DNA from 2 places in the Paenibacillus sp. 2KB_22 genome. Region 1 is predicted to be linked to the other one. Evidence: riboswitches for the same ligand, from Rfam matches in the RefSeq annotation. Region 1 holds a riboswitch; the other holds the start of a gene.
What was found. Region 1 has a riboswitch for glycine ahead of gcvT (glycine cleavage system aminomethyltransferase GcvT). Riboswitches for the same ligand answer to the same signal wherever they lie in the genome.

Region 1 (3,420 bases):
TGCACGAGGTCGGCAGCTTGCTTTACATTTTCCACGGCACCAAAGAAGTTCGGACTCTGGATCATGACAGCTGCGGTATCATCCGATATGGCGGCTTGCAGGGCATCCCAGTCCGTGACTCCATCCTTATAGCCAATCTCGACAATCTCCAGACGGAGTCCGTGCGCATACGCCTGCAATACCTGACGAGCTTCCGGATGAACGGTGCGGGATACGATGAGCTGTTTGCGACGAGTTGCCGCTGCGGCCAGATTACCTGCTTCAGCAAAGGCAGTTGCGCCATCATACATACTGGCATTGGCTACAGCCATGCCAGTTAATTCACAGATGTAGGATTGAAATTCGAAAATGGCCTGCAGTTCACCTTGGCTGATCTCAGGCTGATAAGGTGTGTAGGCGGTGTAGAACTCGGAACGGGAAATGACATGATTGATGACGGAAGGAACATGATGATCGTATATGCCTGCGCCGAGGAAGCTGGCGTGTGTTTCAAAATTGGCGCCGGCGCCGGCTTGTTTGGACATATGACGTGTCAGCGCATATTCATCGAGTTTGGAGGATACGGGCAGCTCACCCTGATAACGAATCTCTTTGGGAATGTCCTGGAACAGTTCCTCCAGCGAATCCACACCGATGGTGGCGAGCATGGCGCTCTGATCCTGCTCGGTCATGGGAATGTAACGGTGCTTGCTCATGCTTGATCAGCTCCTTGAGTAGGTGTCTTTGACGTTCGTGTCCGTTTATGAAAAGGGGTCTTCACGACCTCGGCCTTCAGTTTCTTACCTCGGATCTCAATCTCAAGCGGGGTTCCGAGCGCAGCGTATTTGCTGTCGATAAGGGCAAGCCCCAGATTACGCTTCAATGTAGGTGATTGCGTACCTGTTGTCACTTCGCCAATCTGTACGCCTTCTGCGTAAATCGGATAGTGCGGGCGGGGGATACCGCGTTCCAGGACTTCGATGCCAACCAATTTGCGGGCAGGCCCGTCATTTTTTTGCTGTAACAAGGCTTCGTGTCCGATAAAAGGTCCGGCATTCAGCTTCACAAACATGCCAACACCAGCTTCGAGCGGAGAGATGGTTGCCGACAATTCCTGTCCGTACAATGGGAGCCTCGCTTCAAAGCGCAATGTATCCCGGGCACCAAGTCCGGTTGGCACCAGTCCGTGACCTTCACCAGCTTGCATTAATCCATTCCAGACCACAGCGGCCTGATCTGCAGGAACATATAGTTCAAAGCCATCTTCTCCGGTATAACCCGTACGGGACAACAGCAACTCTACACCACATACTTCGGCATTCTGCACAAAACGAAACGGTTCAATCGCCGATACATCTGTATTTGTAACTTTTCCGATAATATCTACAGCCAGTGGACCTTGCAGGGCGAGTAGCGCCGTCTGCTCCGAATCGTTGGTCATGCTCACGCCAGGGATCAAGTGTTCTTGCAGCCACGCCCAATCCTTGTCGATGTTGGAGGCGTTAACGACGAGCATGTAATGCTGATCTTCCAATTTATACACGAGCAGATCATCCACCACACCGCCATCTGGATAACACATCAGGGTATACTGGGCTTGACCCGGAACCAGCGTAGTCACGTCATTGGTCATCATTTGTTGCAAAAATGTTTCGGCTTGCTCACCTCGTACGGTGAATTCGCCCATATGGGATACATCGAACAGTCCAGCACGCTCACGCACCGCTTCATGTTCTTTCTGGATTCCGCTGAATTGCACTGGAAGCTCCCAGCCTCCAAAATCAATGCACCGTACGCCTTCATATTGCTGATATAGGGGAAAGAGTGGTGTTCTAAGCAAATCGGACATCAAATCACCTCGTCTTGGGCCGTCAAACGGCCGAATATGCAATCGTGGATCAATGAACCAGGGTATTTTTTAATTTTTCAGCTAGAAGTCATTCGTAGATAAGTATGGTAAGGCAGCTATGGCAGCGCCGATTGAAATCCTGCTTTTCGTTTTTTTGGGAAAAAGGAAAAGGACAGGCCAAAGAATCGGCATGCCAAGTAGCACGCTGTATTCTAAGGCTCTGTCCCTTGTACCTGAGAGTTACCCCGCTGTGTTGTACAACAGGTTTCCCCTTGGGTGATCATAACGCCCGCACAGGGCGAATAGATGCTCTCCAGAGTTGCGTCCCGTAAAAGTCCTTTTGCCTGAGAGATTCACCCCCGCTTATCGGTGGTTTACTCCTTCGGCGTTACCTCATGTACATCCCGAATCGGGTGTCATGGGTAATCTCTCCCTTTACATTCATCCGCGGGTATAACATAGTCCAATAAACACATTTACTCCTCTCATTAAAACGTGAATCCACTGCCAATGTCAAGAACGATATCATCAAAAATAATTAAAAACCGAATATTTATTGTTTAATCAATATAATCGTTCGTGTATTTAAAAAGACTGCGCTTACTATTCTAATATTCACCAGTATATGTAGAAAGAGTGTATTCAGGTTACGGTTTGAGGAGGCGATTATCAAATAAATTGTGAGGTATCTTGACATTTGAATCCGAAATATCATACGCTATGTTTTGGGAAAAAGGTTAAGGTCAAAGAACGCATGCACTCATTAATGAAAAGCGAGGCGGATATCGATGAGCGAATTGAAAAGTGATTTCCTGTACAGTGAAGAGCACGAATGGGTGCAAACCGTAGGGGAGGATACTGTACGTATTGGCATTACCGAGTTCGCTCAGCATCAGCTGGGTGACATTGTGTTTGTGGAATTGCCTGACCTTGAATCCAATGTAAAAGCAGAAGACAGCATTGGAACGATTGAATCGGTCAAAACGGTGTCGGACTTGTTTTCTCCCGTCACAGGTTCAATTATTGCAGTCAATGATTCGTTGCAGGACTCACCTGAACTTGTGAACAGTTCTCCTTACGAGGAAGGTTGGATGATTGAGATCCGTGTTGAGGGAGATCTGACAGCAGCGTTGTCTACATTGATGAATGCAGACGCGTATCGTAAACATACGGAAGAATAGGATCAACGAACTTGTACTTATTAACATATATTTGATAACAAAATGAAATATGCTTCTTATTGTTTCGACCTGTGTGAGCCGGATGCTTGCACAGGTTTTTTGTGTTTTCCAAGAATGATGTTGGATGAGGATTCAAGCAGATTGAGGATGTAAATCACCTGCTTGGACCAAACTATAGGTTAGAAAATGATTTTGGAAATGACAAAAGTCATAGGCGGGAAAAGCCTTGTGTACCAATGGGTTCAGCCATTATGCATCGGTTAAAACGATTACATAACCTAATGTTGTCATCATTGTTCATGACGAAAGTACGCTTTCATTTCATTGAACAGGAGAGCATTCTCGCTTAGGATTACAGCAGGGGAGAAATGATACCCCTTTCATAAATCATAATCACTTGATCCAAGGAGG
Region 2 (3,420 bases), on a different contig from region 1:
TCTGTATGCGGGATAAACATTATGCTACGATATTCAGTAATAAGAGAGCGTTTACACAACTTCGAAGGAGATGTTGATAATCACTACGAATCAGAGGTCTTATGACCACATGGCAACCGATATCATACAGAATTACACGATTGAAAAACCTGTCGTTTCTTATATTCGTCACAATGAGAACCTGACGTATCATGTCGTTGATGAAGCGAGCGGGCAGAAGTATCTGCTGCGTATCCATCAAGCTGCATATGCAAGTATGTCAGGCATTCAGCACACGCCTCCTGCACTGGAGGCAGAGATGAACCTGCTTCATGAGTTAAATGCAACGACAGCATTACGCGTACAACATCCGGTACGCAATGTATCGGGAGATTGGGTCACGTTATGGACAAGTGAAGCAGGTAAAGAAATCTGCTGTACAGTACTGGAGTGGATTGAGGGCAGGGACATCCAGCAGGGAGAACGTCTGACAACAGAGCAGATATATGATCTTGGTGCGCAACTACAGATGCTTCATCAATATGGGCGTGTTCAGAATCAGACAGATCGAACAAAGGTACGGCCGACATATGGCAATATCCATGAGAATTTGGTCATGCTAGGGCAGCTGGAGGAGGGAGTCCGATTGGGGATTTTTACAACGGAAGACTTCGATCTGCTTCGTGAGACGTTTGAGAACATTAATGAGCAGCTAGCAACGTACCCACAGCACACGGGGACCTGGGGCGTCATTCATGGGGATATTACTCGCAACAATCTGCTGATAACGGATCAGGGGATGTCCATGATTGATTTTTGTCTACACGGTTATGGTTATTATCTTTTCGATGCCGGAGGGGCAGCGCTTATGTTCAATCGAGAGGAACGTGACATATTCTTATCCGGATACACCAAACAGATCGCACCACTGACGGATCGTGATATCCGATTAATGGAAGGGTTCATGTTGATCTTTACACTTGGTTATTATGCTTTTCAGATGGCGAACGAGTCTAGGCACGAATGGATGAAAGATCGCATGCCGAAGCTATGTAGCAAGTATTGCAGACCTTATGTACAGAACGAGAGTATCTTCTACAAACTGTGAATTATAATTCAGATGTGCAGATCCGGAAGCGCTATGAACAGGAGGTTCAAAGATTATGGTTGCCTGAATACCCGAACAGTTTCGTGGACATTATCATAAATAGTAGTAAGCGCTTTATGAATTGAAGGAGAATAAAATAATCTGTTTAAAAAGTTCTTTTTATCGTATTAATGTGATGAAATCTGACAATATATTCTGGTTTCCAGCGGTTCAACAGGAAATGAAGGAAATACATCCAAAGATATCGTTAAGTTTGTTGACACTGATCTTCCGGTCGATTAATCTTAATGAAGAAGAATGAACGATTTCCATTACTGTTCTGACATACGCTCAGAATGGTTCCATACAGCGGATGATAACGAGCGGGAGAGACCTGAGTTAGCCGAGCAAAATGGCTAGTGTTCAGGCACCGAAGGAGCAAGCTGCTGCGCACCCGGCCCAGTGGTTAATCTCTCAGGTAAATGTACCATCGTTGGACGCAACTCTGGAGAGTGCGCGAACTGCGCCACCCAAGGGGTATATGATCAGTTAGCCTGGTGACCTTGTCTGCAATTGCAGGCCATGCACCATGTCGTGAGACACTGCTGATCGTGAAACTCTCAGGTATCGAGGACAGAGAGAGGGCCTGAGGCCTTCTTCTGTCCTTTTTTGATGTCATCATTCAGTAATAAAGGAACATTATGGCATGGGATCTGGATGGAAATGACGAATACAATTGGAGGGTTATAAGGTGCGATTTAAAGATGTTTTCTCAATTATTGGTCCGTCGATGACGGGGCCTTCAAGTTCACATACAGCTGGAGCAGCAAGGCTGGGAAGAATCGCTCGTCAGTGGCTAGGTTGTACGCCTGAACGTGCCCGGCTGACACTATACGGTTCATTCGCTGATACGTATCAGGGGCACGGAACAGATCTGGCACTGATCGGCGGTCTGCTGGATTATGTCACAGACGATCCGCGTATACCGGATGCAGAGCAATACGCAGAGGAAGCGGGCATGGAAGTCGAGTTTTATACAAGCGGCCTGCCTGCTCCTCATCCCAATACGGTCAAAATTGAGTTGTGGCATGCAGGACGTACATGTTCCTTAATCGGTGCTTCTATTGGTGGTGGTAGTGTATCGGTGCATGCGATGAATGATTTTCGTGTTCAGATTAGTGGTGAGTTTCCGACACTCGTTCTGCGACATGCGGACAAAGCAGGAGTGCTTGCCTCGGTAACGTCCACGATCAGTTCATCCGGGGTTAACATCGGGTATATGCAGGTGGACCGGAAAGCCCGTGATGGCGAAGCGCTTACTGCGATGGAGATGGACGGCGTGCCGAATCCTGATATGCTCAAGCGTCTGAAGGAGCTGGATCATGTACTGGACATTCGTGTCATCGATTTGAAGAGAGGAGTTGATTCGGATGCGATTTAAACATTTACACGAACTGAATACGATCTGTACAGCGGAATCCAAAACGATTGCTCAACTGATGATTGAGGAGCAAGTTCAGGAGACCAATACACCGGAAGCGGATGTTGTGAAGCAGATGTCTGAATATTATCAGGTGATGAAGGAAGCGGTACGTAAAGGGTTAACGGAAGATACCACATCACGTAGTGGATTAACGGGTGGAGACGGTAAAAGAATGGCCGAGTACATTCGCAAGGGTGAGACTTGCTCTGGTGATGCTTCCGCACTTGCCATGGCGTATGCCCTGTGTGTATCTGAAGTGAATGCCTCCATGGGCCGGATTGTGGCAACACCTACAGCCGGTTCCTGCGGCATCATCCCTGGCGTTTTTATCAGCTCACAGGAGCGATTTGGCTGGACGGACGAACATTTGGTGAATGGGTTGTTCTGCGCGGGAGCGATTGGTTATGTTATTGCCAACAATTCATTTATCTCCGGTGCGGAAGGTGGTTGTCAGGCAGAAGTGGGGTCCGCGATCGGCATGGCTGCGGGTGCCATGGTTGAACTGCGTGGAGGTACACCGGAACAGGTCGTTCATGCTGTTGGCCTAGCGTTAAAAAATACACTGGGCCTTATCTGCGATCCGGTCGCAGGCCTCGTTGAGATCCCGTGCATCGTCCGTAACGGACTGGGTGCAGTTACGGCGCTGGCTGCGGCTGACATGGCCCTGGCCGGAGTGCGTAGTGCTATTCCGTCAGATGAAGTCATCGACGTTATGCTGGAAGTAGGCAGTGCGATGCCGAGCCGTCACCGGGAGACAGCCCAAGGCGGGTTGGCTCAGACACCAACCGGTCGCAAAATGATGCAGAAGCTGGCTAAACCGAAGGCAAAGCGTGCAGAGCCTGAGACGGAGTCCGCGACTGAAAATGAAAAT

Region 2: linked by a shared signal. The riboswitch ahead of sdaAB (L-serine ammonia-lyase, iron-sulfur-dependent subunit beta) and the one ahead of gcvT (glycine cleavage system aminomethyltransferase GcvT) in region 1 are both predicted to bind glycine.

The regions. Positions count from the first base shown of each region.
Region 1 covers NZ_JBFRHG010000002.1:1,689,936-1,693,355, reverse strand. The annotation lists gene gcvPA (aminomethyl-transferring glycine dehydrogenase subunit GcvPA) at 1-695, opposite strand, end outside; gene gcvT (glycine cleavage system aminomethyltransferase GcvT) at 692-1,828, opposite strand; glycine riboswitch at 2,047-2,147, opposite strand; glycine riboswitch at 2,151-2,273, opposite strand; gene gcvH (glycine cleavage system protein GcvH) at 2,617-3,009, shown strand.
Region 2 covers NZ_JBFRHG010000005.1:144,014-147,433, reverse strand. The annotation lists gene AB4111_RS24625 (phosphotransferase enzyme family protein) at 110-1,087, shown strand; glycine riboswitch at 1,441-1,565, shown strand; glycine riboswitch at 1,570-1,705, shown strand; gene sdaAB (L-serine ammonia-lyase, iron-sulfur-dependent subunit beta) at 1,818-2,507, shown strand; gene sdaAA (L-serine ammonia-lyase, iron-sulfur-dependent, subunit alpha) at 2,497-3,420, shown strand, end outside.